DNA from 2 places in the Kitasatospora sp. NPDC101176 genome. Region 2 is predicted to be linked to the other one. Evidence: riboswitches for the same ligand, from Rfam matches in the RefSeq annotation. Region 2 holds a riboswitch; the other holds the start of a gene.

Region 1 (12,962 bases), on a different contig from region 2:
GCGTCCGGCGTCCCCGGGCCCGGCCGCCCGGAGACCGATCCGTCCGGGCCGGCCGTTCCCGGGCCCGACCTTTCCGGGCCCGACGTTCCGGGACCCGATGCGTCCGACGCGCCGCCGCAGGTGGCCCCGACCGGCGCCCCCGGCCCGGTGGACGACCAGGCCGTCGAGCTGGCGCCGTACACCATCCCGCAGGTCCCCGCGATCGGCTGGGACCCGGCCCCCAGCCCCCGGCGCCGCTGGATCGCCCGCGGCGTGCTCGCCGCCGTCCTCGTCATCCAGGCCCTGCTCTCGCTGCGCCTGCTCGCCGCCGCGCACCCCGACGAGGCCGCCGCCATGGTGGCCGGCCGCCAGCAGCTCGACCACCTGCTGCACGGCACCCCCGTGACCACCCACCTGGCCGAGCGAATACCCGGCACGCCCCAGCTGTACCTGCCGTTGGCCGGCGCCGCCGCCGACGCCAACGGCATCTTCGGCGCCCGGGTGCTCAGCCTCTGCTTCGCCCTGCTCACCACGGTGCTGCTGTACTCGCTGACCCGCCGGCTCTTCAACGAGCGGGTGGCGATCTGTTCGATCGCCGGCTACGCGGTGGTGCAGTCGACCGTCGTCGTCGGCTTCTACGCCGCGCCCGAGGCGCTCGCCGTCCTGCTGGTCGCCCTGGCGGCCTGGGTCACGGTGTTCACCGCGCGCCGCCCGGTGGCCCTCGTCCTGCTCGCCGCGCCGGTCGCCGCCCTGGCCTGCGCCGTCGCGTACTCCGCGGTGTTCACGCTGCCCGCGCTGGTCGCGCTGGCGGCGGCCACCGCCTGGCCGCGACGACGGCTCGGCCCGGCCGCCCTGCGGGCCCTGCTGCTCGCCGCCGGCACAGTGGGCGCCCTGCTGCCGTTCGGACTGCTCGGCGAGGTCGCCGGGTGGTCCCCGGCCCACGGGCAGGGTTCCCGTCCGGTCGGCGAGATCCTGCTGAACACCGTCCAGTGGGGCGGCCTGTTCACCGTCCTCGCGGTGGCCGGCACGATCGCGTACGCCCGCCGCGAGCAGCTGCTCGAGTCGCCGGAGAACGACGGCGTCACCACCACCCGCGCCCAGCGCGCTCTGCTGGGCACCGCCCTGACCTGCACCGCCCTGCTGGTCCCGGCGGTCCACCTGGCGCTGGGCACCTCGGGGGCGCTGTTCCGGCACCTGGGCTTCGGGATGCTGCTCGCCGCCCCGCTCGCCGGGGTCGGCCTCACCCGGCTGGTCGGCGCGCACTTCCGCCACCCGCAGCTGGGCATCCTGGTCTGGGTCGCCCTGCTCGCGCTCGGTCTGGAGCAGTCAGCGCTGCGTTACCAGAACGGGCCCGACTCCGGTCGGCTGCTCGCCGTCCTACGGGTGCACGCCACGCCGCAGGGCCACTACCTGACCGAGGTCGACGGGCTGCCCGAGTACTACCTCGGCGCCGTCAGCCGGCCCGAGCAGTGGACCTCGGCCCGCTCCGGGACGGACTACCGGGACGCGGCGGGTGTCGAGCATCACGGCGACGAGGGCAGCGCGGCCGCGATCAAGGACGGCTACTTCACCGTCGTGGTCCTGGACAGCACCGCCCCGGCCGCCACGGACCGCGTCCTGGCGACGGCGCTGGCGAGCGGCGGGCACTACCGGTTGATCGCCCAGTTCACCTCTCCGACGGGCGATTCGAGCACCTACAAGGTCTATCTGAAGCACTGAACGGCCACCGGGCCCGCCGTGGCCCACGACACGTCGGCCACAACATATGGTGCCGCCGCAGTCAGCCGCCACTAGATGTATGCTCACTCCTGCTGTCAAAGCAGGGGAACCCGGTGCGAGTCCGGGACTGCCCCGCAGCGGTGTGCGGGCGGCTCGACAAGCCGCGCCCGCGAGTCCGAGTACCTGCCGACGGTGTGCGCCACGGCCCTCCCGCAGAGGCCGCGCCAGCACGAGCAGTACCTTCCGGGCCTCGCGGGCGGGCCGGGGACGCCACCGTCGCGCGACGCACTCCTGCGTACGCGCCGTGCTCCCCTGCCCCGTTCGGCCCGGACCCGATCACCGCCGCCGATCGCCGCCAGGAGAGAGCGCCTTGACCACCGCTGCCTCAGCCACCCTGCCCGCCCAGGGCTCCGGTTCCGCCCCCGCCGCCCCGACGGTCTCCGACCCCGGCGGCGCGCTGCTGCGGCTGCTCACCGACCGTAGTGTCGATCTCCCCCAGGTGGACCCCGGCCATGTCGCCGCCGCCGCGCTGCGCGGCCGCCATGCCGGCTCGGACTTCGCCGAGCTGCGCGGGCTGGCCGTGGACGCCGCCGCGTCGATGATCGCCGAGGACCCCCAGTACTCGAAGCTGGCCGCCCGCCTGCTCGCACTGGAGATCGTCGACGAGGCCGACAGCCAGGGCGCGACCTCGTTCGCCGCCTCGATCGCCGTCGGCCACGCCGAGGGCCTGATCGGCGACACCACCGCCGCCTTCGTCGCCAAGCACGCCGCCGTGCTCGACGCGCTGATCGACCGGCAGGGCGACGACCGCTTCGAGTACTTCGGCCTGCGCACCGTGCAGTCCCGCTACCTGCTGCGCCACCCGATCACCCGCAAGGTCGTCGAGACCCCGCAGCACTTCCTGCTCCGCGTCGCCTGTGGCCTGGCGGTCGGCGACACCGAGCAGTCCGTGCGCGAGGTGGCCGAGCTGTACCGCCTGATGAGCCGGCTGGAGTACCTGACCTCCTCGCCGACCCTGTTCAACTCCGGCACCCGCCACCCGCAGATGTCGAGCTGCTACCTGCTCGACTCGCCGCTGGACAACCTGGACTCGATCTACAGCCGCTACGCGCAGATCGCCCGCCTCTCCAAGCACGCCGGCGGCATCGGCCTGTCGTACTCGCGCATCCGCTCCCGCGGCAGCCTGATCCGCGGCACCAACGGCAAGTCCAACGGCATCGTCCCGTTCCTGCGCACCCTCGACTCCTCCGTCGCCGCGGTCAACCAGGGCGGCCGTCGCAAGGGCGCCGCCTGCGTCTACCTGGAGACCTGGCACGCCGACATCGAGGAGTTCCTCGAGCTGCGCGACAACACCGGCGAGGAGGCGCGCCGCACCCACAACCTCAACCTGGCGCACTGGATCCCGGACGAGTTCATGCGCCGCGTGAACGCCAACCAGGACTGGTCGCTGTTCTCCCCCGCCGACGTCCCCGAGCTGGTCGACCTGTGGGGCTCCGACTTCGACGAGGCCTACCGCAAGGCCGAGCAGGCCGGCAAGGCCGTCCGCACCATCCCCGCGCAGACCCTGTACGCCCGGATGATGCGCACCCTGGCGCAGACCGGCAACGGCTGGATGACCTTCAAGGACGCCTCCAACCGCGCCGCCAACCAGACCGCGCTGCCCGGCCGCACGGTGCACTCCTCCAACCTGTGCACCGAGATCCTGGAGGTCACGGACGACTCCGAGACCGCCGTCTGCAACCTCGGCTCGGTCAACCTCGGCGCGCACGTCGCCGAGGGCGCGTCGGCGGAGGACCTGCTCGGCGCGATGGACTGGGAGCGGCTGGACGCCACCGTGCGCACCGCCGTCACCTTCCTCGACCGCGTGGTGGACATCAACTTCTACCCGACCGTCGAGGCCGGCACCTCCAACTCCCGCTGGCGGCCGGTCGGCCTCGGCGTGATGGGCCTGCAGGACGTCTTCTTCAAGCTGCGGATCGACTTCGACTCGGCCGAGGCGGCGAGGCTGTCCACGCTGATCGCCGAGCGCATCATGCTCACCGCCTACGAGCGCTCCGCCGACCTGGCCGAGCAGCTCGGCCGCCACGAGGCGTACGGCGAGACCCGCGCCGCCCGCGGCGAGCTGCACATCGACCACTTCGACGTGCAGCCGCACTGGGCCGACCGCTGGAGCGCGCTGCGCGCCCGGATCGCCGAGACCGGCCTGCGCAACTCGCTGCTGCTGGCCATCGCCCCGACCGCGACCATCGCCTCGATCGCCGGCGTGTACGAGTGCATCGAGCCGCAGGTGTCCAACCTGTTCAAGCGCGAGACGCTCAGCGGCGAGTTCCTGCAGGTCAACCCGTACCTGGTGCGCGAGCTCAAGGAGCTCGGCGTCTGGGACCAGACGACCCGCGACGCCCTGCGCGACGCCAACGGCTCCGTCCAGGAACTCGGCTGGCTGCCCGCCGAGGTGCGGTCGCTGTACCGCACCGCGTGGGAGCTGCCGCAGCGCGCGCTGATCGACCTGGCCGCGGCCCGCATGCCGTACCTCGACCAGAGCCAGTCGCTGAACCTGTTCATGGCCGCGCCGACCATCGGCAAGCTCAGCTCGATGTACGCGTACGCGTGGAAGGTCGGTCTGAAGACCACCTACTACCTGCGCTCGCGCCCGGCCACCCGGATCGCCCAGGCCGCCTCCGGCACCGCCCGTGCCGCCGCGCCCGTCCCGGTGAACACGCCGACCCTCACGCCGGAGGAGGAGGCCGCGCTGGCCTGCTCCCTGGAGAACCCCGAGTCCTGCGAGGCCTGCCAGTGATGTCCGACGACCGCGAGAAGATGCTGCTCGACCCCGGGTTCGAGCTGACCCTGCGCCCGATGCGCTACCCGTCGTTCTACGACCGGTACCGGGACGCGATCAAGAACACCTGGACGGTCGAGGAGGTGGACCTGCACTCCGACGTCGCCGACCTCGCCAAGCTGAGCGAGGGCGAGCGGCACATGATCGGCCGGCTGGTCGCCTTCTTCGCGACCGGTGACTCGATCGTCGCGAACAACGTCGTGCTGAGCCTGTACAAGCACATCAACTCCCCCGAGGCGCGGCTCTACCTGAGCCGTCAGCTGTTCGAGGAGGCCGTGCACGTCCAGTTCTACCTGACGCTGCTGGACACGTACCTTCCGGACCCGGAGGACCGCAACGCGGCCTTCGCCGCGGTGGAGAACATCCCCTCCATCCACCAGAAGGCCCAGTTCTGCTTCAAGTACATGAACGCGGTCGACCACATCGACTCGCTGCAGAGCAAGGAGGACAGGCGGGCGTTCCTGCTCAACCTGATCTGCTTCGCGGCGTGCGTCGAGGGGCTGTTCTTCTACGGCGCGTTCGCGTACGTGTACTGGTTCCGGAGCCGGGGCCTGCTGCACGGTCTCGCGACCGGTACCAACTGGGTGTTCCGCGACGAGTCCATGCACATGGACTTCGCGTTCTCGGTGGTGGACACCGTGCGCGAGGAGGAGCCGGACCTCTTCGACGAGCAGATGGCGAAGCAGGTCACGGAGATGCTGGAGGAGGCCGTCGAGGCCGAGCTCCAGTTCGCCCAGGACCTGTGCGGTGACGGCCTGCCCGGCATGAACACCGCCTCGATGCGGGAGTACCTGCAGGCGGTGGCGGACCAGCGCCTCGCCCGCCTGGGCCTGCCGATCCGCTACGGGTCCAGCAACCCGTTCGGCTTCATGGAGCTGCAGAACGTCCAGGAGCTGACCAACTTCTTCGAGCGCCGGGTGTCGGCGTACCAGGTCGCCGTCGAGGGCTCGGTCTCCTTCGACGACGACTTCTAAGCGGTAGCGGTCGCAGACAGACACAGAGGTGCCCCGCACGGCCACAGCCCGTGCGGGGCACCTCTCTGTTGGATCAGTCGGCCGAAAACTCCCCGGCCTTGACCCCCACGAGGAACGAGTCCCAGGCCTCAGCCGGAAACAGCAGCACGGGACCACCAGGGTCCTTGGAGTCCCGGACCGCTGTCGTCATCGGCCTGGCCTGTGCCTCGATGCAGTTCCCGCCCTGCCCGCTGTAGGTGCTCTTGTGCCACTCGCCGGTCATAACTCACCCATCTCTTGCCCGGAGTTCAGAACCCCTGTCGTACCCGAGCGATCATGTCGAGACTGTCAGCCGGACTCAAGGCGATTGAGCGGAGCGAGTCGAAGATCAATGTGTACTCATCGATCTCGGCTGGAGTCTCCATGTAGAGCGTCCCTGTCCGGTGCTCGACGCAGACGACGTCCGAGTAGTCCGGGGACGGGAAACTGAACATCACGAATGAGCCCATCAAACCAGCATGGGCACCGGCGCGGTCCGGCAAGACCTGGAGCTCCACGTAGGGATGCCCAGCCATCTCGAGCAGCTTGTCGAGTTGCCCAGCCATCACCTTCGCGCCACCCACCTCAACGCGCAACGCCGATTCGCCCTCGATCACGCACAAGCGCGGCGGGTTCGGCCTGGTGAGCACCTCCTGTCGCTCCATCCGAGCAGTCACCAAGGCATCCACTTGTTCGGCGGCCAGCCCGGACGGTTTGGCCTGCATCACCGCGCGAGCGTAGTCGGGAGTCTGCAGCAGGCCAGAGATCAGCATGTTCTCGAACGACCTGATGTAGTCAGCCGTCTCCTCGTAATCGATGAAGTCCGAGTAGGACGGCCGAGCCAAGCTCGCCCGCTGCACCCACCCGGGCTCTCGGCCCCGACGAGCAAGAGCGACCAACTCCTCGACACGGCCGTGGTCTTCCACACCGTAGAAGGTCAGCAGATCTCGCAGCTCGCCGAGCGAGATGCCCAGACGCGCGTTCTCTATCCGGCTGATCTTCGAACGGTGACAACCGATACGCTCCGCCGCTGCTTCGGGCGACTTGCCGGCTTCCTCTCGCAGCCTGACCAAAGCAGCCGCCAATCGCCTACGGCGCACTGTGGTTCGCGCTTGGCTCATCTGATGCTCCATCACACCGGTTAGGTCCAGATCATACGCCCTGGAAAAAGATCTTGGAAAATTTCCATCGGGCAAGTTGCACATGGACTCATTTCCACTACATGCTACTTGCTGTAGTCCGCCATGCCACCCAGAGTGACCGCCGCGGACTCACCCACGGGCATCCCCATGCCCCTTCAGCCGCTCTCACCTGCACACTCCAGAGGTGGCCCCGCCATGCCCGAAGCCGCTCCCCTCTCCCCCTCCCCCGCCGAGCAGACCTGCTGGCTGCCCCGGCACCGCACGTCGCCCCGCGCTGCGCGCCGGGAGCTCCGCGAGTTCCTCCTCCCCCAGCCCTCCGGCGAACACCTGCTCCCCACCGGGGAGTTGCTGGTCAGCGAGCTGGTCACCAACGCCGTCCAGCACGCCCGTACGCCCCGGGACCGCCTGATCCAGGTCCGCTTCACCCTCGCCGACGGCCTCCTCCGCATCGAGGTGCACGACGCCGACAGCGAGAAGCCGGAACTCCGCGACGCCGCCGACTCCGAGGAGGCCGGCCGCGGCCTGCTCCTCGTCCACGAGTTGGCGCAGAGCTGGGGCTGCTGCCCGCGCCGGGGCGGGATCGGCAAGGTCGTCTGGTGCCAGATCTCCCCCGAGCAGGCCGCCGCATGAGTGCTGTCCGGGCCGGAATCGTCGGCATCATGCTGCCCACCGTCTTCCCGAGCCTCGACCACGCGCTGCCCGTGCTGTGGGAGCGGGTGCGCGGGCTGCCCGTCCGCGAGGCCCACCGGGACTTCGTCCGGCTCTGCATCGGCCCGGGCGGCGGCGAGGGCGTCGCCTACTGCCTCGCCCGCGGCGGCCGGTGGAGCACCACCCTCTACGTCGGCGAGCTGACCCGCTGGACCGCCCACCCCATCACCATCACCACCCACCAGCCCTGAACTCCCCGTCCCCGCCCGGCTCCCACGCCGGGCGGGGACGGCCGAACCGATTTCCCGTCTTGGAAAGATCGCATCCTTGACCCTCCGCCTGATGGGTCGGGAACATTTACCAAGACACGAACCACTGGCGACTGGAGGCATATGATGCTGCGTTGGCTAGCCGGGGACGGGTCCTGTAAGAACGGGAACTGCCCCACTCTGTGGGGCACCGAGAACGGGGACTACGTGGTCCAGGGATACGTGATCACCGATCCTCACCGCCTGGCGGAGCTGAGTCTGCCGGACGGCGAGTCGGCGATCGTGGTCCCAGCTGCAGTCCTGGAGGGATTCTTCCGTGCTCAAGGGTGAAGACTTCGGCCGCCTCTTCGAGACCTTCGAACGAACGGCCTTCCGACTCGAAACACTGGCCGTCTACGACGTGGACGAGGAACGGGAGGAGTTCGCCGACTTCCTCGCGGGCAAAGGGCTGCCGCCCGACTGTGCCGACAACCCGTGGGTCCGCTCGATGACGGATCTGGGCAAGCGGGTGGCCCGGGTGCACGTCCTCCGGTCTCCCCTGTCGGACTACCTCCGGTACGAGCTGGCGGCCTACCCCGGAAACATCAAGGCCGGCGAGTCGATCGGCATCATCGACACGGCTCTGCAGGAGGCGACGGGTCTACCCGACCACGACTTCTGGCTGTTCGACGACACCCGGGTCTACCGGATGCACTACACCGACTCGGGGCAGTTCATCGGCGCCGAGCTGCTGTCGGATGACCGTCTGGCCGAGTACCAGCAGTACCGGGACATCGCTGTGGCGCACGCGGTGCCCTTCAGGGAGTACACGGCGGCTTGAGCGGGGAGCGGCCCAACGACTTGGGTAAGGCCCTGCGGGCGTTGCGGATCGCCTCGGACAAGACAGCCGAGACCATCGCCCGCAGGGCTTCCATGTCTCCAGCCAAGCTTTCGAAGATCGAGAACGGCAAGACCTTGCCCAGCGTGCAGGATGTGGACCTCATCCTGACCGCGCTCGGCATATCGGACGAGGCCAAGGCTGAGTTCCTGGAGGCGGCCCGCGGTGCGGCCACCGAGGAAACGGCCTGGCGGGAACTCCGCCGCACGGGTCACTGGAAGCACCAGCATGCGATCAAGGCCATCGAAGCCCAGACGACGCTCCTCCGTCTGTTTCAGGGACAACTGATTCCCGGGCTGCTCCAGAGCGCCGAGTACGTATCAGCCGTATTCTCATTACCCCCAGAGCTTCCGGCGGACTCCAAGGCAAGGACGATCTCAGCCCGACTGGAACGCCAGTCCGTTCTGTACGACCGGCACCGCGAGTTTAGATTCGTCATCTGCGAGCACGTGCTGAGGTGGCGGATCTGCCCTCCCGCCGTCATGGCGACGCAGTTGGATCGCTTGGTCTCACTTTCCAGGCTCCCTAACGTGACTATCGGAGTTCTTCCCCTGTCCGGACTGATGCCGGACTTCCCGATGACATGCTTCAGCATGCACGACGACCGCCTGGTCATTGTGGAGACATTCCATTCGGAGATCACCACTCGCGACCCAAGAGACGTCACCCTCTACCTTTCGACATTTTCTAGGTTTGATGCTGCCGCGCTCCATGGAGAAGATATGCGAGCACTGGTTGAGGAAATCCGAGATGAGTTCCTGCAAGAGAGCGTAGATACGCCGTAGCGCCTCGCGTCCACGCCGCACCAGGCCGCCTTTCCCCATGGCCCCTTGCTCAACGCAAGGGGCCACCGGAGAAGATTCACTGGCGCTGCGGAAGAGACATGACTCGAGCACAATCGCCGCCCGACCCATTCGAAAGGCCATCCTTGACAACCTCATCTAGGACCCTCGGGGACTGGTTCTCGGAGTTCGACCGAGAGGCGTTCCCACTGGAAACGCTGGCCGACTACAGCCAGTCCGGCGGGGTCGACGCGTACCGCGCGTTCCTCGCAGGCGAGGGTCAACCAGAAAGCTTCAGGACCGCCGCCTGGGTCGAGACCGTGTCCGCTGCCACTCGATCCGGTAGGCGCATGTATCGGGTGCACGTCCTGGCGCGCCCGCTCACGGAGTACCTCCGGTTCGAACTCGCTTGGGGGTACCACCGGAACATGGCGGCCGGAGAGGAGTTCTTCATCCTCGACACCACGGCCCAGGCGAACCCCCTACCCGAGGCGACGGATTTCTGGCTCTTCGATGACGAGACCGTTGCCGAGATGAGCTATGACGGCAACGGGAAGTACCTCGGAGCCGAGTTCCTCACCGGTGACGAGATCGCCCAGTTCAGGGCATACCGTGACATCGCAATGGCGCACTCCGTCCCGTTCACGCAATGGTGGGCAGAGCACGGCGAGTGAAAAGGACACAGCTCGGAGCGGAGCTGCGGGAACTTCGGCAGGCATAGCCGACCCGCTCCCCACCGCTCGCGTAGGAAGTCGGCCTGACCGACTTCCTACGCGCACAACCCGATCTCCGAACTGCCGCCAGAAACCCGGAGCGGATTCTTTCGGGAACGGGAAAGCGCACGGAAACAACCCACACCCGCCCCTACCTTGGTGGCTCACCGAATCGATCCGCGAATCACGGGGAGTCCGCCATGTCCGCCGGGAATTCTGCACAGCCGACCAAGGCCCGCCGCCACCGCCACCGGACGCATGCGGAGTTCATGGCGCGGGTCGACGACAACCCCGTCCGGAAGGACCTCACCACCGGGGGCCTCGTCGAGATCGTCGGCGCCCAGGACGGCCGGGCCCTGGTCCGGCCGCTGTTCGCGCCGGACGCCCCACCGCGGCAGGTGCCCGTCGACCAGCTCACCACGCGCATCAGCCTCTGGGGCTGACCGCCCTCGAATCTTCCGCCCAACTCCTGGGCGGGGCGGGGCCGTTCCGTGCGCGCCCCGGAACCACACCGGAAGGTGGTGTCGGCGATGACCGATCGCAGCCTCTACGAACTCGACCTCTCGCAGCTCACGCTCAACCGCGCGTGCGGCGGCAACCAGGGCGGGGGTGACGACGGCGAGTCGTGCGTGACCCTCGGCCTGGTCGAGCACGGCGTCTACGCCCTCGGCGACAGCAAGCGGCCCGACCGCGCGCCCCTCCTCTTCACCGCCGAGGAGCTCGCCGGCGCCGGGATCGACCCGGCTCGGTTCGGCCTGTCCGTCTGAGCCTCCTGAAAGCCCCTCCCGCCCGCGGTCCCGCGCGGGCGGGAGGGGATCAAAACCCCCGAGGAGAAGCACCGTTGCACTTCCACGGCTACGAGTGGGCCGGTGACGGCCGACTGTTGACCAGAGAGGCCGAGCGGCGGCCGGTCGACATCATCCGCTTCGGCGCCTCGGACCTCCCGCCGATGATGACCGGCTGGTGGCTGCGCCGCCCGGCCTCCCAGGTCCGGGGCACCTGGGACACCCCGGAAGCCGCCGTACACTGGCTCACCGCTCGCTACACCGAGCACACCCCCGGCGGCGATCCCTGGCTTCCGCTCGACGCCCGACGCCGGTACGCCCTGACCCAACTGGCCGGCGCCTGCGACGTGCTGTGGTCCCGCTGGATCTCCGACACCCGCTGGTCGGGCCACTACGTGATCGTCTGCCCGCCCCGGCTCCGGCCGGACCTCCCCTGCCCGACCGGCCGGCCCGCGCCGGCAACGAAGCCCGCCAGCGCCCCCGCGGTGCCGCTCAGCCGCCCCGCGCCGTCCGGGCGTACCGGCCCGGGGTGACGCCGCAGACCCGCTTGAAGTGCCTGGTCAGGTGCGACTGGTCGTAGAAGCCCGCCGCGGTCGCCACCTCGCCGGGCGGCCGTCCGTCGAGGAGCAGCCGACGGGCGAGGTCGACGCGGCGGGACGTGACGTACTGGTGCGGTGCGAGGCCGAACGCGGCGCTGAAGGCGCGGACGAGGTGCGCGGGGTGGGCGTGCAGCACTCCCCCCGCTTCCTGGAGCGTGGTGCCGTCGAGCAGCCGCTCGTCGAGGAGGTCCCGCAGGTCCTGGGCGACGCCCGGACGGGGCGACGGTTCACTGCCGGCCGGCCGTGGCCGCAGGTGAGTGCGCAGGCGTTGGCTGATGAGGGCCAGACGGCTCTCCGCCTCCAGCTCGTCCCCCGGGTCGGCGAGGGCGGTGTGCAGTCGCCCGATGCGGGTGCGCAGGAGCGGGTCGGCGAGGTCGGGGCCGTCAACGGCGGGCCCGATGTAGCTGGCGTCCAGCTGGGTCATGTCGAGGTAGAGGACGCGTTTGCGGAACCCGTGGGCGGTGGCGGGCGAGCCGTTGTGCGGGACCAGCGGGGGCAGCAGGCTGACGGTGTCGCCGGGGGTGCCGCGCTGGTGGCGGTCCAGGTCGTAGCGGACCGCGCCGTCGTCGACGATCAGCAGTGTCCAGCTGTCGTGGACGTGCATGGGGTAGGCGTGCTCGGTGAAGTGGGCGTGGAAGACCTCGGTGACGCCCGGGACGGTCGGACGCCAAGCAGAGATCTCCTGCCCGGATGCCATGCAAAGAACGTACAAGACGGCGGGGGCGGGCGCCCCGCAGTCTCGACGCATGAGAACGATCGATGAGACCGACGCCCCCACGGAACCCGGGGGCAGGGCCGACACAGGGACCGACACCGGGGCCGACGCAAGGGCCGGTACCGGAGCCGACGCGGGGACCGCGGGCGCACCCGTGCGCTTCGACACGAAGATCGCCGTCCTGCTGCGCGAGGACCTGGAGCCCTGGCAGCGGCTGAACGTCACCGCCTTCCTGGTCAGCGGCCTCGGCACGGTCTCCCCGGAGCTGGTCGGGGAGCCGTACGCGGACGCCGACGGCACCGCGTACCTGCCGATGTTCCGCCAGCCCGTGCTGGTGTTCCAGGGGACGAAAGAGGTGCTGACGGCCGCACACGGCCGCGCGCTCGGCCGGTCGCTGCCGACGGCCGTCTTCACCTCGGACCTGTTCGCCACGGGCAACGACCGGGACAACCGGGCGGCCGTGCGGGCGGTGGCCGGGGATCTGCTCGATCTGGTGGGGCTGGCCGTCCACGGGCCGCGCAACGCGGTGGACAAGGTCCTCAAGGGCGCCCGGATGCACCCCTGAACGGGCAACAGCGCCCGGACCGGTGCCCGGACACACCGCTGCCCCGTACGGAAATCCCGTACGGGGCAGCGGTGTTCGACCGGGCGGCGACTACGCGTTCGGCACGGTCGCGTAGCGCGGGGTGCCCTCGGCCATCTGCCGCAGGGCGTCCTTGCGGTCGCGCTTGGAGAGCTTGTCGATGTAGAGGAACCCGTAGAGGTGGTCCGTCTCGTGCTGCAGGCAACGGGCGAAGAAGCCGGTGCCCTCGACGCGGATCGGGTTGCCGTCCTTGTCGACGCCGGTCACCGCGGCGAAGTCCGGGCGGGCCAGCTCGGCGTAGGCGGTCGGGACGGACAGGC
Region 2 (4,807 bases):
TTCGTCCGTCGCTTCCCCGATTTCCTCTCCCGAGGAGGGTGGCCTCGCCACCATTCCCGTCCGGGCCGTCCTGCCCTGGGCGGTCTTCTTCGGTGTCCTGATGCTGCTGGCGATCTACTTCGTCGGCGCCGAGCAGGGTGCCACCTCGCTGATCTCCGGCGAGGACGTCCACGAATGGGTGCACGACGGTCGTCACCTGCTCGGCTTCCCCTGCCACTGAGAACGGGGAAGACCGCACAGTGAACTCCGCAACCGTCAGAACCCTGCTCGTGCGCGGGATGATCGCCGGCCTCGCGGCCGGCGTTCTCGCGCTCGTCACCGCCTACCTGCTCGGTGAGTCCAAGGTGGACGCCGCCATCGAGTTCGAGGAGGCGCACTCCGCCGAGCACGGCATGGAGGTGGTCAGCCGTTCCCTGCAGTCCACGGCGGGTCTGGCCACCGGCATCCTGCTGTTCGCCGTGGCCATGGGCGGCATCGCCGCCCTCGCGTACTGCTTCGCCCTCGGGCGGATCGGCCGCTTCGGCGCCCGGGCGACGGCGCTGGTCGTCTCGCTCGCCGCGCTGGTGACCGTGTACGTGGTGCCGTTCCTCAAGTACCCGGCCAACCCGCCGTCCATCGGCAACCCCGACACCATCGGCAAGCGCACCGTCCTGTACTTCCTGATGATGGTGCTCAGCGTCCTGCTCGCGGTCGCGGCGGTCATCATCGGCAAGCGCCTGGCCCCGCGCCTGGGCAACTGGTACGCCGCGGTCGCGGCCGGGGGCGGCTTCGTCGTCGCCGTCGGCCTGGCCTACGCCCTCCTGCCGGTGATCAACGAGGTGCCCGAGGCATTCCCGGCCACCCTGCTCTGGCAGTTCCGCCTCGCGGCGCTCGCCATCCAGCTCGTGCTGTGGACCTCCTTCGGGCTGGTCTTCGGCGAGCTCGCCAAGCGCGTGCTCGAGCCCGAGCCCGCCGCGGTGAAGGCCCCGGCCCAGGCCGTCGCCGCCCGGTAGCACCCGCGCCGCCGACCCGCAGCCCGCTCCCCGCACGGGGGGCGGGCTGCGTCGTCCTGCGCCGACCGGGGGAGGGCGCGGTGACGGTTCGTCACGGGATCTGGACTTACTAGGACGTCCGACTATATGGTCGACGGCAGGTCCGCGGTGTCAGGGAAGCCGGTGTGAGTCCGGCACGGTCCCGCCACTGTGACCGGGGAGTCCGTCCTTGCAGGAGACGGCCACTGGCAGCCGCCGGGAAGGCCTGAGGGCGTGCGGTGATCCGGGAGTCAGGATACCGGCCGCGGGTGATCCGTGTTTTCCGGGAGCGTCCGGATCGTCACCGGGAAAACGCGCGTCGCCATGCCGGAGGCCGGCATCGGCTTCGTCCCCGACGCCGGCGGCACCTACCTGCTCGCCCTCGCGCCGGGCGAGTTGGGCACCCACCTCGCCCTCACCGCGGGCTCCGTCGGTGCCGCCGACGCGCTGCTCTGCGGGCTCGCCGACCACTACGTCCCCGCCGAGCGGCTGCCCGTGCTGCTCGACGACCTCGCCGAACTGCCCGTCCACGAGGCCCTGGAACGGCATGTCGAGCCCGCGCCGGCCGGTCTGCTGGACGGTCGGCGGGCGTGGATCGACAGCTGCTACGCGGCGGGCACCGTCGAGGAGATCCTCGCGCGGCTCGGCGACAGCGGTGAACCCGAGGCCGCGCAGGCCGCCGAGCGCATCGCCGCCAACTCCCCGACCGCCGTCAAGGCCACCCTGGCGGCCCTGCGCCGGGCCCGCGCCCTGGGCCCGCTGGAGGCCGTGCTCGACCAGGAGTACCGGACCTCCTGCGCGGCGCTCGCCACCCCGGACCTCGCCGAGGGGATCCGGGCCCAGGTGATCGACAAGGACCGGTCACCGCGCTGGACGCCGGCCTCCCTGGGAGCCGTCGAACCCGCCACCGTGGCCCACTGCTTCGCCCCGCTCGGCGACGGAGAACTCGGCCTCGCCGCCACCACACCCCTGGAGCGCTGGTGACCCACCGCATCGGATTCGTCGGACTGGGCACCATGGGCGGCCCGATGGCCGCCAACCTCGTCGCCGCCGGACACCGGGTGACCGGCTACGACCTCTCGGCGGAGGCCCGGGAACGGGCTGCGGCGCGGGGAGTGATGATCGCGGGTTCCGCCGCTGAAGCGGTCGGCGAGGCCGAGGTGGTGCTCACCATGCTGCCGACCGGACGCCATGTCCTCGACTCCTACAGCGAGTTGACGGAGTCGGCAGCGGGAGCGCTGTTCGTCGACTGCTCCACCATCGCGGTCGGGGACGCCCGGGTCGTCGCCGACCTCGTCCGGGTCGCGGGGCACCGGGCCGTCGACGCGCCGGTCTCCGGCGGCGTGCCCGGAGCCGAGGCCGCGAGCCTGACCTTCATGGTGGGCGCGGACGGGCCCGACTTCGCCGAGGCCGAGCCGGTGCTCGCCGCCATGGGCCGCCGGGTCGTGCACTGCGGGACGTCCGGGGCGGGGCAGGCCGCGAAGATCTGCAACAACATGATTCTCGGCATCTCGATGATCGCGGTCAGCGAGGCCGTCGTGCTCGGGGAGAGCCTCGGGCTCAGCCACCAGGCCCTGTTCGACGTGGCCTCCACCGCCTCCGGGCAGTGCTGGGCACTGACCAGCAACTGCCCCGTCCCCGGGCCCGTCCCGGCCAGCCCGGCCAACCGCGGGTACGCCGGAGGTTTCGCCGCCGCCCTGATGGCCAAGGACCTCGGACTCGCGGCCGCCGCGGCGACAGTCTCCGACGTCCCCGCCGAACTGGGCGGCAGGGCAGCCGAGTTGTACGCGGCGTTCGCCGAGGAGGCGGGCGCCGGGCTGGACTTCTCGGCCATCATCACGACCCTCAGGAAGGACGACGCATGACGTTCGAGACGATCCTGGTCGAGCGCAGGGGCCGGGTGGGCGTGATCACGCTCGACCGCCCCAAGGCGCTGAACGCCCTCGACACCACGCTGATGAACGAAGTCGTGGCGGCCGCCGAGGAGTTCGACCGCGACCGGGGCCCGGGGTGCCGTCTTCCGGTGCCGGAACCGTGACGTGGCGCACCGTCCCTTGACCGGATCTTCGCGTCTTCGCCATGATGGGCCGTCATGTTGTGACTCCGCCGACGGGGGAAGTCCGGTTCGAATCCGGCGCTGACCCGCAACGGTAGGCCGCCGACGTCCCGTCGGCGGCGAGCCCGAGTACCCGGCGGCGGAGGTGTGTCACCCCCTCCTCCCGTCGTGGTCTGCGGGCCGGAGCTCCGAGGGCTGCCCGGCGTGCCGCCGGCGCCCTCCGGGCCCCTGCGTCCAGGCCCGGAAAGGCAGCCATGCCCGCCCTCCGCCGCACTCTCGGTCTGCTCGCGATACCCGCCCTCGCCGTCGCCACCGCACTCCCGGCCGCCACCGCCGCCCAGGCCGCACCCGCCGCCGCACCCGCCGCGACCGCGGCCCCGACGATCCGCCCCGACGCCGCCGCGGGCGGCTGGCTGGCCCGCCAGCTCGTCGACGGCGACCACTTCGAGTCCGTGTTCAACGGCACCGCCTACCCCGACCAGGGCCTGACCGTCGACGCCGTGCTGGCCTTCGCCGCCTCCCACGGCTCCGACGAGGCCGCCGCCCGGGCCACCGCCTGGCTGGCCAAGCCCGAGATCCTCGGCGGCTACCTCGGCGACGGCACCACCGAGGCCTACGCCGGTGCCACCGCCAAGCTGCTGCTCGCCGCCGAGGTCCGCGGCGCGAACCCGACCGCCTTCGGAGGCGTCGACCTGCCGGCCCGGCTGCGCTCCCTGCAGACCGCCGAGGGCCGCTTCTCCGACCGCTCCCAGTGGGGCGACTACAGCAACGCCTTCGGCCAGTCGCTCGCCCTGATCGCCCTGCACCGCACCCCCGGCGGCGCCCCCGACGCGGCCGTCGACTTCCTGGCGAACAGCCAGTGCGCGGACGGCGGCTACCCGGTCTCCTTCGGCCAGACCATCTGCACCAGCGACCCGGACGCCACCGCGCTGGCCGCCCAGGCCCTCGCCGCCACCGGCCGCACCGCCAAGGCGAACGCGGGCCTCGGCTGGCTCACCGCCCACCAGAACGCCGACGGCGGCTTCGCGGCCGCCGGGGCGACCGCCTCCAACGCCAACACCACGGGCCTGGCCACCCAGGCGCTGCTGGCCGGCGGACGCCTCGGCGCCGGCCTGAAGGGCTGGAGCCGGCTGGTGAAGTTCCAGCAGGGCTGCTCCGCCGACCCGGCGGTCCGCGGCGCCGTCGCCTACGACGCGACCGGCTTCAACCCGGCCAACGGCGCCCGGGCCACCGCGCAGGCCGCGCTCGGCCTCGCCGGCACCCCGCTGGCCACCCTCTCCGCCGCCGGCGCGCGCCCGGCCGCCCCGACCCTGGCCTGCCCGGCGCCGGCCGCCCGCTGAGCCACCGAACTCCTGAGCCACCGAATCCCTGAGCCCACGAGGAGAGTTCCGATGACCGACACCCTCACCCCGGCCAGACCGGCCCGCCGCACGCTCGGCTCGATCGCCGCGGCCGCGGCCCTCACCGCCGGCCTGCTCGGCGCCTCCGCCGTCCAGGCCCCCGCGGCCCACGCGGCCGCCTGCAGCGGCACCACCGGCGTCACCGTCGTGGTCGACTTCACCGCCGTCGGCGGCGGCGTCGAGACCGGCTGCGCACCCGGCGATCCGGCCACCGGGCTCGCCGCGCTGACCGGCGCCGGATTCACGTACGCCTTCCACCCGCGGTTCCCCGGCTTCGTCTGCAAGATCAACGCGCTGCCGGCCACCTGCACCAACCCGACCGGCAGCGCCTACTGGTCCTA

What was found. A riboswitch is a leader RNA that binds a small molecule or an ion and turns the genes downstream of it on or off. The one in region 2 is predicted to bind cobalamin.
Region 1: it holds a riboswitch for cobalamin, as region 2 does, so the genes downstream of both, ACIRS1_RS26280 (ribonucleoside-diphosphate reductase subunit alpha) here and ACIRS1_RS07685 (enoyl-CoA hydratase/isomerase family protein) in region 2, are expected to answer to the same signal.

The regions. Positions count from the first base shown of each region.
Region 1 is NZ_JBIWPA010000022.1:43,915-56,876, forward strand. Features, by position in the region: gene ACIRS1_RS26275 (glycosyltransferase family 39 protein) at 1-1,698, shown strand, start outside; cobalamin riboswitch at 1,740-1,904, shown strand; gene ACIRS1_RS26280 (ribonucleoside-diphosphate reductase subunit alpha) at 2,093-4,495, shown strand; gene ACIRS1_RS26285 (ribonucleotide-diphosphate reductase subunit beta) at 4,495-5,511, shown strand; gene ACIRS1_RS26290 (DUF397 domain-containing protein) at 5,585-5,773, opposite strand; gene ACIRS1_RS26295 (helix-turn-helix domain-containing protein) at 5,799-6,650, opposite strand; gene ACIRS1_RS26300 (ATP-binding protein) at 6,867-7,301, shown strand; gene ACIRS1_RS26305 (hypothetical protein) at 7,298-7,570, shown strand; gene ACIRS1_RS26310 (DUF6879 family protein) at 7,905-8,408, shown strand; gene ACIRS1_RS26315 (helix-turn-helix domain-containing protein) at 8,405-9,250, shown strand; gene ACIRS1_RS26320 (DUF6879 family protein) at 9,394-9,921, shown strand; gene ACIRS1_RS26325 (hypothetical protein) at 10,161-10,403, shown strand; gene ACIRS1_RS26330 (DUF397 domain-containing protein) at 10,491-10,727, shown strand; gene ACIRS1_RS26335 (hypothetical protein) at 10,802-11,278, shown strand; gene ACIRS1_RS26340 (AraC family transcriptional regulator) at 11,238-12,041, opposite strand; gene ACIRS1_RS26345 (DUF2000 family protein) at 12,214-12,624, shown strand; gene def (peptide deformylase) at 12,715-12,962, opposite strand, start outside.
Region 2 is NZ_JBIWPA010000003.1:509,810-514,616, reverse strand. Features, by position in the region: gene ACIRS1_RS07695 (CbtB-domain containing protein) at 1-220, shown strand, start outside; gene ACIRS1_RS07690 (CbtA family protein) at 240-992, shown strand; cobalamin riboswitch at 1,103-1,293, shown strand; partial or broken gene ACIRS1_RS07685 (enoyl-CoA hydratase/isomerase family protein) at 1,296-1,994, shown strand; gene mmsB (3-hydroxyisobutyrate dehydrogenase) at 1,991-2,875, shown strand; partial or broken gene ACIRS1_RS07675 (enoyl-CoA hydratase-related protein) at 2,872-3,024, shown strand; cobalamin riboswitch at 3,082-3,222, shown strand; gene ACIRS1_RS07670 (peptidase) at 3,321-4,406, shown strand; gene ACIRS1_RS07665 (flagellar hook-length control protein FliK) at 4,458-4,807, shown strand, end outside.